Regions from separate parts of the Pseudoxanthomonas sp. UTMC 1351 genome, predicted to be linked through region 1. Evidence: predicted binding sites of a transcription regulator. Region 1 holds the regulator's gene; the other holds the start of a gene.

Region 1 (4,421 bases):
GATGGGTAGGAAAAAGCAGCGGAGCAAGCTCCGCTCTACGAGACGCGTTGCGCCTTACACGGCGTTCGCCAGCAACCGCTTGGCTGCCGCATGTGCTTCCTTGCTGACTTCCACGCCGCCCAGCATGCGCGCCAATTCTTCTTCCCGCTGCTTGGCGGTGAGCGATTCCACCGCGCTCTGGGTCATTCCTTCCACCGGCGCCTTGCTAACGCGGTAATGGGCGTGGCCCTGCGCCGCGACCTGCGGTAGGTGAGTGACGCACAGCACCTGCCGTTTGGCGCCCAAGGCGCGCAGCTTCTGGCCGACGATTTCAGCGACCGCGCCGCCGATGCCGGAATCGACCTCGTCGAACACCATCGTGGGCACCGCATCCAGCCCTAACGCAGCGACTTCGATTGCCAGCGAAATGCGCGACAACTCGCCACCGGAAGCCACCTTGCGCAACGCGCGCGGCGGCTGGCCGGCATTGGCGGACACCAGGAATTCCACCCGCTCGCCTCCCAGCGGATCGGCGCGTTCGGATTCGTTGGGTTCCATCGCGATTTCGAACTTGCCACCGCCCATGCCCAGCTCGGCGATCAGCGTCGTGGTGGCCTTGGACAGCTGCGTGGCGGCACGTTGACGGGTCTTGCCCAGGCGTGCAGCGGCATTGCGCCACGCATCGCGCGCCGCTTCTATTTCGCTGTTCAACTTGAGCAGGCGCTCGCCGGCGCCGCGCAGCGAATCCAGTTCGGCCGCGATGCTGTCGCGCTGTTCCGCCAGCTGATCCGGCGAGATGCGGTGCTTGCGTGCCAGGTCGTGAATACGCCTCAGCTTGCGTTCCAACTCTTCCAGCTGCGAAGGATCGGCGTCGAGATCGTCACGAACCTGGCTGAGTAGGCCCAGCGCTTCCTCCAGCTGGATGTCCGCGTTTTCCAGCAGACCATCGACTTCACGCAGCCGGGGTTCGTGTTCGGTCATGCGCGCTAGTTCGCTGCGGGTTTGTTGCAGTTGGCGCAGCAGCGAAGGTGTTTCGTCGCCGCCCAAACGTACCAAAGCGGCGTCGCAGGCCTGAATCAACCCGGAGGCGTGCGCCTGCCGTTTGTGATTGGCGGTCAAGGCTTCGATGGCGGCGGGCGACAAGTCCTCGCGCTGCAGCTCACTGAACTGATGTTCCAGGTAGTTGATGCGGTCGGAGACGTCGCCGCGCTCGGACAGGCGTTCCCGCTCGCGTAGCAAGGCTTGCCAGCGTTCGGAGGCCTCGCGCACGGCCAAGGCTTCCGTGTGATTGCGGGCATAGGCGTCAAGCAGCGCCAGTTGGCTGGGTTTGGAAAGCAGTGCCTGGTGTTCATGCTGGCCATGGATCTCCACCAGCCTGGAGGCAAGGTCGGACAGCTGCGACAGGGTCACGCTGCGCCCGTTGATCCAGGCGCGGGAGCCGCCATCCGCCCGGATGACGCGGCGCAGTTGACAGTGGCCGTCATCGTCCAGCTCGTTTTCGGCCAACCAGGCCAGCGCTGGCGCGGTGGGTTCCAGAACGAATTCAGCGGACAGGTCCGCACGCTCCGCACCATGGCGCACCACACCGCTGTCGGCACGCAGGCCGGACAGAAAACCCAGCGCATCCACCAGCAGCGATTTGCCGGCGCCGGTTTCGCCCGAAATGACCGTCATGCCCGGGCCGAACTCCAGTTCGGCGGATCGGACAACGGCAAAATCCTTGATCGCGAGGTGTCTTAGCATGGTGGCGGATTGTAAAGGCTAGCGGCTCAAGTTCTGCGACAGCCGCCCTGCCGCCGCCAGCGAGGAAAGCGTCCATGGCGGTTCACCGCGCTGGTTGCGCGTGGGTGGAGGCGCACGACGGCGCTTGCAATAAAGGCGTCGCACGGCTATCTAGTCGGCCATGGCCGACCCTTCCAATCCGCTCGATCCGCGCGCCCGGCAGCTGTTGCGCACGCTGATATCGCGGTACATCCGCGACGGCGAGCCGGTGGGGTCGGCGACACTGGCCAAACATGCCGGCCTGGACGTCAGCCCGGCCACTATCCGCAACATCCTGGCCGAGCTGGAAGAAGTGGGCCTGCTCAGTTCGCCGCATGCGTCGGCCGGACGAGTGCCAACGGAGCAGGGCTACCGGGTGTTCGTGGACAGCCTGGTGCAGGTGAAATCCCTGGGCGAAGGCGAAGTGGCCCGGCTGCGTTCGGAAATGCCGCAGGGTGCCGGAACCCAGGCGCTACTGGGCAATGCTTCGGAACTGCTATCGGCCATGACCCATTTCGTTGGCGTCGTGAGCGCGCCGAAACGGGAGCAGTTCGCGTTCCGGCATATCGATTTCGTGCCGTTGGATGCGCGGCGGGTGTTGGCCATCCTGGTCTTCGCCGACAGCGAAGTGCAGAACCGGGTTATCGAGCCGCGTCGCGCTTATGACCGTTCCGAGCTGGAGCGAGTCGCGAACTATCTCAACGCCCATTTCGCTGGCCGCCCGATTTCCGACATCCGCACCACGTTGTTGCGTGATCTGCGCGCGGCCCAGTCGGAAATGGAGGGCCTGTTGGCGCACTCCGTGGAATTGGCCGAGCAAGTGTTGGCGCCGACGGCGGACGACGTAGTGCTGGCCGGGCAGACGAAGCTGATGGGCGTGCAGGACCTGACCGACCTGGATCGCCTACGCGAGCTGTTCGAAGCGTTCGCCCGCAAGCGCGAAATCCTGCAATTGCTGGAGCGCACTATCCAGGCGCCGGGCGTGCGCATCTTCATTGGCGACGAAACCGGGCTGGCGCCGCACGCCAGCATCTCCGCGGTCACCGCGCCATACATGGTCGGCGGCCAGGTGCTTGGCGTGCTGGGGGTGATTGGTCCCACCCGCATGGCTTACGACCGGGTCATTCCGGTGGTGCAGGCTGCCGCCGACGTGCTGGGCGCCGCCATGGATAACCCGGTCAAATAGGGACCAGGGGTCAGAGGTCAGAGGCCAGGGAATTCGAGCCTCGTGCTACGGACCGGCCCGAAGAGCTGGAACACTTCGGGCGCTTGGACGCCTTCATTCCCCATCCTCAATTCCCCATTCCCGGCTTTATCGCCTTGAATCCCGCTCCGCCGGCCCCATTGGTTCCGATCAGGCGGCCGGACTTGCCGCGACGGGACCCGAAATGAGCGAGCACGAACAAGATTCCGACCTCGGACAGACCTCCGAGTCGAACGAGATTGAAAACGCAAAAGCCGAAATAGAGCGCCTGCACAACGAGTTGGACCAGTTGCGCGCCTCGTCGCTGCTGGAGCGCGCCGACCTGGACAACCAGCGCAAGCGCGTGGCACGCGATATCGAGCAGGCGCGCAGATTCGCCAACGAACGCCTGCTTGGCGATCTGCTGCCGGTATTCGACAGCCTGGATGCTGGCCTTGCGGCGGCCGGCGCCGAACCCAGCCCGTTGAAAGACGGCCTGGAGCTGACGATGAAGCAGCTGCTGAAGGTAGCCAATGACAATGGTCTGGCCTTGCTGGATCCGACCGGCGAAGCCTTCAATCCAGAACACCATCAAGCCATCAGCCAAGCGGAAGCGCCGGGTGCGGCGCCGGGCAGCGTAATCCAGGTTTTCCAGAAGGGTTACCTGCTTAACGGCCGGCTGCTGCGCCCAGCGCTGGTCGTGGTGGCGAAGCACGATTGAAGCCGGGAATGGGGAATAGGGAACGGGGAATGAACCTGTCCAGGTACCGAAATGTTCCGGTCCTTCGGACGAATTCCGCAGCCTGGCACGCGGATTTCCCATGTCCGCTCCCAGTTCCCAGCCCTTGAAGCCTCCAGCTCGACCCCCACATTCCACTCATCAACCCGGCCCAGGCCGGCCAAATACTGAATCTCTTAGGGAGCAACCCACAATGGGCAAGATCATCGGTATCGACCTAGGCACGACCAATTCGTGCGTGGCGATCATGGAAGGCGGCAAGGCGCGCGTCATCGAAAACGCCGAAGGCGACCGCACCACGCCTTCCATCGTCGCTTACACCAAGGACGGCGAAGTATTGGTGGGCGCCTCGGCCAAGCGCCAGGCCGTTACCAACCCCAAGAACACCTTCTACGCGGTGAAGCGCCTGATCGGCCGCAAATTCACCGACGCCGAAGTGCAGAAGGATATCGGACTGGTTCCTTACGGCATCATCCAGCACGACAACGGCGACGCCTGGGTAACCACTTCCGACGGCAAGAAATTGTCTGCACAGGAAATCTCGGCGCGCATCCTGGAAAAGATGAAGAAGACGGCCGAAGCCTTCCTGGGCGAGACCGTCACCGAAGCGGTGATCACCGTGCCGGCCTACTTCAACGACAGTCAGCGCCAAGCCACCAAGGACGCCGGCAAGATCGCGGGCCTGGACGTCAAGCGCATCATCAACGAACCGACCGCGGCCGCGCTGGCCTACGGTTTGGACAAGGCCGACGCCAAGGA
Region 2 (4,421 bases), on a different contig from region 1:
GCTTGCGGATGCGCAGGTCGTCGGTATGGGGGGCCATAGGTGTTTCTCCAGTTATTTTGTTCCGCCGGCCCTGGCAGCAAAAAAGCCGCCAGGGTGGCTGGCGGCTTTCAGGGGATGCTTCTGTTTCAAATCTTCAGAGCGATCGCAACCCTTCCTCCGCCAGCGGCATTGGAAAACCGTAATACCAAAAGTAAAAGCGGGCGCGGGGTGCGTTCGTTGGCGCCATTGATAACACAGGTTTTGGCGGGTTACGAATGTTTCATCTGCAACGGGCATCCTTTTTATGTGAGATGCGGAAACGCTGCCCTGATGCGATCTACCTGGGACAACGTAGGAGCGTTTTGCCCTTGTAGGAGCGGCGTCCCGCCGCGAGCACTTCCTGTCAATCGCATCGTAAAGCCAAGACCCAGGCGTCCGCCATCCGGACGCGCTGCGGCGCGCTTTTGATCCCGCACGCCGAGAAGCTACCGAGGCGCGGAGCGGCGTCCCGCCGCGAGCACTTCCTGTCAATCGCATCGTAAAGCCAAGACCCAGGCGTCCGCCATCCGGACGCGCTGCGGCGCGCTTTTGATCGCGCACGCCGAGAGACTATTGGGGCGCGGAGCGGCGTCTCGCCGCGAGCTTTTTCGCTTCCATCGCGATCTGACAGGAAGAGCTCGCGCCGGGACGGCGCTCCTACGGAAAAAGAAAAACCCCGCCTCGCGGCGGGGTTTTTTGTGTTGCGGTAGTGCGTACGGAAAGGGGCTGGATCAGAAATCCATGCCGCCCATGCCGCCCATGCCACCGCCGCCCGGCATTGCCGGCTCGTCCTTCTTCGGCGCTTCGGCCACCATCGCTTCGGTGGTGATCATCAGGCCGGCGATCGACGCTGCGTTCTGCAGGGCCGAACGGGTGACCTTGGTCGGGTCCAGGATGCCGAACTCGATCATGTCGCCGTATTCGCCGGTCTGGGCGTTGTAGCCATAGTTGCCCTTGCCGTTGGCGACGTTGTTCAGCACAACCGAAGGCTCTTCGCCGCAGTTGGCGACGATTTCGCGCAGCGGGGCTTCCATCGCGCGCTTGGCGATGTTGATGCCGTGGTTCTGGTCTTCGTTGGCACCCTTCAGTTCGCCAATGGCCTGCAACGCACGGATCAGGGCAACGCCGCCGCCCGGGACCACGCCTTCTTCCACCGCCGCACGGGTCGCGTGCAGGGCGTCTTCAACGCGGGCCTTCTTTTCCTTCATTTCGACTTCGGTCGCCGCGCCGACCTTGATGACGGCCACGCCGCCAGCCAGCTTAGCCACGCGCTCCTGCAGCTTCTCGCGGTCGTAGTCCGAAGAGGTCTCTTCGATCTGCGCCTTGATCTGCTTGATGCGGGCCTGGATGCGATCGGCTTCGCCGGCGCCATCGATAATCGTGGTGTTTTCCTTCGACACCACGACCTTCTTGGCACGGCCCAGGTCGTTGATGGTGGCCTTCTCCAGTTGCAGGCCGACTTCCTCGGAGATCACCGTGCCGTTGGTCAGCGTGGCGATGTCTTCCAGGATGGCCTTGCGACGGTCGCCGAAGCCCGGCGCCTTCACGGCGGCAACCTTGACGATGCCGCGGATGGTGTTGACCACCAGGGTGGCCAGTGCTTCGCCTTCGACTTCCTCGGCCACGATCAGCAGCGGCTTACCGGCCTTGGCGACGCCTTCCAGCACCGGCAGCAGCTCGCGGACGTTGGAGATCTTCTTGTCGTGGATCAGGATGAACGGGTCGTCGAATTCGACCTGCTGGCTCTGCTGGTTGTTGATGAAGTACGGCGACAGGTAGCCGCGGTCGAACTGCATGCCTTCGACCACGTCCAGTTCGTTCTCCAGGCCCGAACCTTCTTCAACCGTGATCACGCCTTCCTTGCCAACCTTCTTCATCGCTTCGGCAATGATGTCGCCGATGTTGCTGTCGGAGTTGGCCGAGATGGTGCCGACCTGGGCGATCGCCTTGTCGTCGGCGGTGGGCTTGCTGATCTTCTTCAGCTCGGCCACGGCGGCGATGACCGCCTTGTCGATGCCGCGCTTCAGGTCCATCGGGTTCATGCCGGCGGCGACCGCCTTGGAACCTTCGCGGATCAGCGCCTGTGCCAGCACGGTGGCGGTGGTGGTGCCGTCGCCGGCGTTGTCGGAGGTCTTGGAAGCGACTTCCTTGACCATCTGCGCGCCCATGTTCTCGAACTTGTCAGCCAGTTCGATTTCCTTGGCCACGGACACGCCGTCCTTGGTGATGGTGGGGGCGCCGTAGCTCTTCTCGAGCACGACGTTGCGGCCCTTCGGGCCCAGGGTGGCCTTGACGGCATTGGCGAGAATGTTCACGCCGCGCACCATGCGCGTACGAGCGTCTTCGCCGAAACGGATATCTTTAGCTGCCATGATGTTTCCTTAGCAAGAATGAAAAGCGGGAAAGGGGAACAGGGAACGGGGAATGAAAGCTGGTCGTGATCGGGAGCGGAGTCTGCGCAGGAGCTGACGATGTGTCATTCCCGGTTCCCCGTTCCCGCCTTTCGCCTTATCCCAGGACCGCGAAAATGTCGTCTTCTTTGACGACCAGGTAATCGGTACCGTCCAGCTTCACTTCGGTGCCGCTGTACTTGCCGAACAGGACCTTGTCGCCCGCTTTGACCTTAGGCGCGCGTACGCTGCCGTTGTCCAGCGCCTTGCCTTCGCCCACGGCGACGACTTCACCCTTGATGGGCTTCTCGGTGGCCGAGTCAGGGATCACGATGCCGCCAGCGGACATCTTTTCTTCTTCCATACGCTTGATGACCACGCGGTCGTACAGCGGCTTGATATTGCTCATTTCAATCCTCTTTAAGTGATTGATTACACACGGGAAAGGGTGGCGATGTTAGCACTCGGACATGCCGACTGCCAGCATCGCGGGCGCAAAAACCCGGCACGAACGCCGGATTGCCCTGATGTTGGGGCCCCAAGATGACGATTCAAGGGCCGCTTGCCGGATTTTTTTGCGAAAGGAGTCCTGCCGGGGTCTGCGATAATCCGCAGCCCATGCCCATCCACCTTGTCTACTGCACCTGTCCGGACGCCGCTACCGGCCAACGCATCGCCGATGCCCTGGTGGGAGAACGGCTGGCCGCATGCGTGAACCTGCTTCCCGGGGTTACTTCGGTGTATCGCTGGCAAGGCAAGGTGGAACAGGCTAGCGAAATCCTGCTGCTGATCAAGACCACCGCGGATTGCCTGGAAGCGCTAAGCGCCCGTATCCGCGAGCTGCACCCATATGAACTGCCGGAGGTAATCGCGGTCGAAGTCCGCGCCGGCCTGCCCGCTTATCTGGATTGGGTCGCCGCCCAGACCCAAAAACCCGATTGATTCCCCAGAGTGATTCCATGACGCCGTCGCGCCGCCCGTTCTTCATGTCCGCCTTTTCCGCGCTGCTCCTGATCTTGGCGAGCGCCTGGCCGAGCGCCCCCGCGCTGGCCGTGGATGTGGACGACCTGCTGCCGGTGGACCAGGCCTTCGAGCTGAGCGCCAAGGCGTCGACCCGCGACCGCATCGAGGTCGAGTGGAAAATCGCCGACGGTTATTACCTCTACCGCCATCGCACCGATGTGCAGGCTACCGAAGGCTTCACCGGCGAGGCGCTACAACTGCCCAAGGGCAAGGCTTATCGTGATGAATTCTTCGGCGATGTGGAAACCTATCGCGACCGTTTGACCGGCATATTGCCAGGCACCGCGACCGCAGATCGCGTCACGCTGAAGGTGAAATACCAAGGTTGCGCGGACGCCGGCGTCTGCTATCCGCCACAAACCCGCACGCTGACCGTCACGCTGCCTGCGGCAGGCAGCGCTCCGGCGGCGTTCGTCCCGCTTACGCGCCCTGGCACGTCGCTGCTGGGCAACCCGGCCGCAAGCGCCATCGATGCCGCGCCGCTGTCGCCGGAGCAGGCGTTCGCTTTTGAAGCGATCGCCTTCAACGGGGACCAGCTGCTGTTGCGCTTTACCCCGACGCCCGGTTACTACGTGTACCGCGACCGCACCTCGATGACGCTGGAAGGCGCGCCCGGCATCGCGCTGCAACCGCCGCAATGGCCGACGGGCAAGGCGTATCACGATGAGCACTTCGGGGACGTCGTGGTCTATTTCGATCAGGCGGAAGTGCCGGTCCCGCTGAAGCGCGAACACGTGCGCGCCGCCGATGCCACGCTGCGGGTGACCTTCCAAGGTTGCCAGACCGGTGGCATCTGCTATCCACCGATGACTCGGCAGGTGAAGCTGTCGCTTCCGGCCGGCACCATTACCCCTACTGCCGCGGTGACCGGTTCTGCGACGTCCGCGGACGCCGCCGTTGCGTCAGAACCCGACAACGCGGAAGTCGCGGTTACCCCAGGCGCCACGGCCGCAGATACCGCTGCTGCAAGCACTCCGGCCGAAGTACCGC

What was found. The regulator HrcA, encoded in region 1, represses chaperone genes, less so after heat shock. The targets are predictions, from matches to a motif close to TTNGCACTCNNNNNNNNNGAGTGCNAA.
Region 2: groES (co-chaperone GroES) is a predicted target of HrcA. The motif match lies at 2,866-2,892, and genes of this name have one in related genera.

Annotation. Positions count from the first base shown of each region.
Region 1 is NZ_JAVGJT010000011.1:107,181-111,601, reverse strand. Features, by position in the region: gene recN (DNA repair protein RecN) at 55-1,722, opposite strand; gene hrcA (heat-inducible transcriptional repressor HrcA) at 1,883-2,926, shown strand; gene grpE (nucleotide exchange factor GrpE) at 3,129-3,644, shown strand; gene dnaK (molecular chaperone DnaK) at 3,856-4,421, shown strand, end outside.
Region 2 is NZ_JAVGJT010000032.1:20,545-24,965, forward strand. Features, by position in the region: gene AB6O04_RS18060 (3-deoxy-7-phosphoheptulonate synthase) at 1-37, opposite strand, end outside; gene groL (chaperonin GroEL) at 750-2,390, opposite strand; gene groES (co-chaperone GroES) at 2,527-2,817, opposite strand; gene cutA (divalent-cation tolerance protein CutA) at 3,027-3,350, shown strand; gene AB6O04_RS18080 (protein-disulfide reductase DsbD family protein) at 3,395-4,421, shown strand, end outside.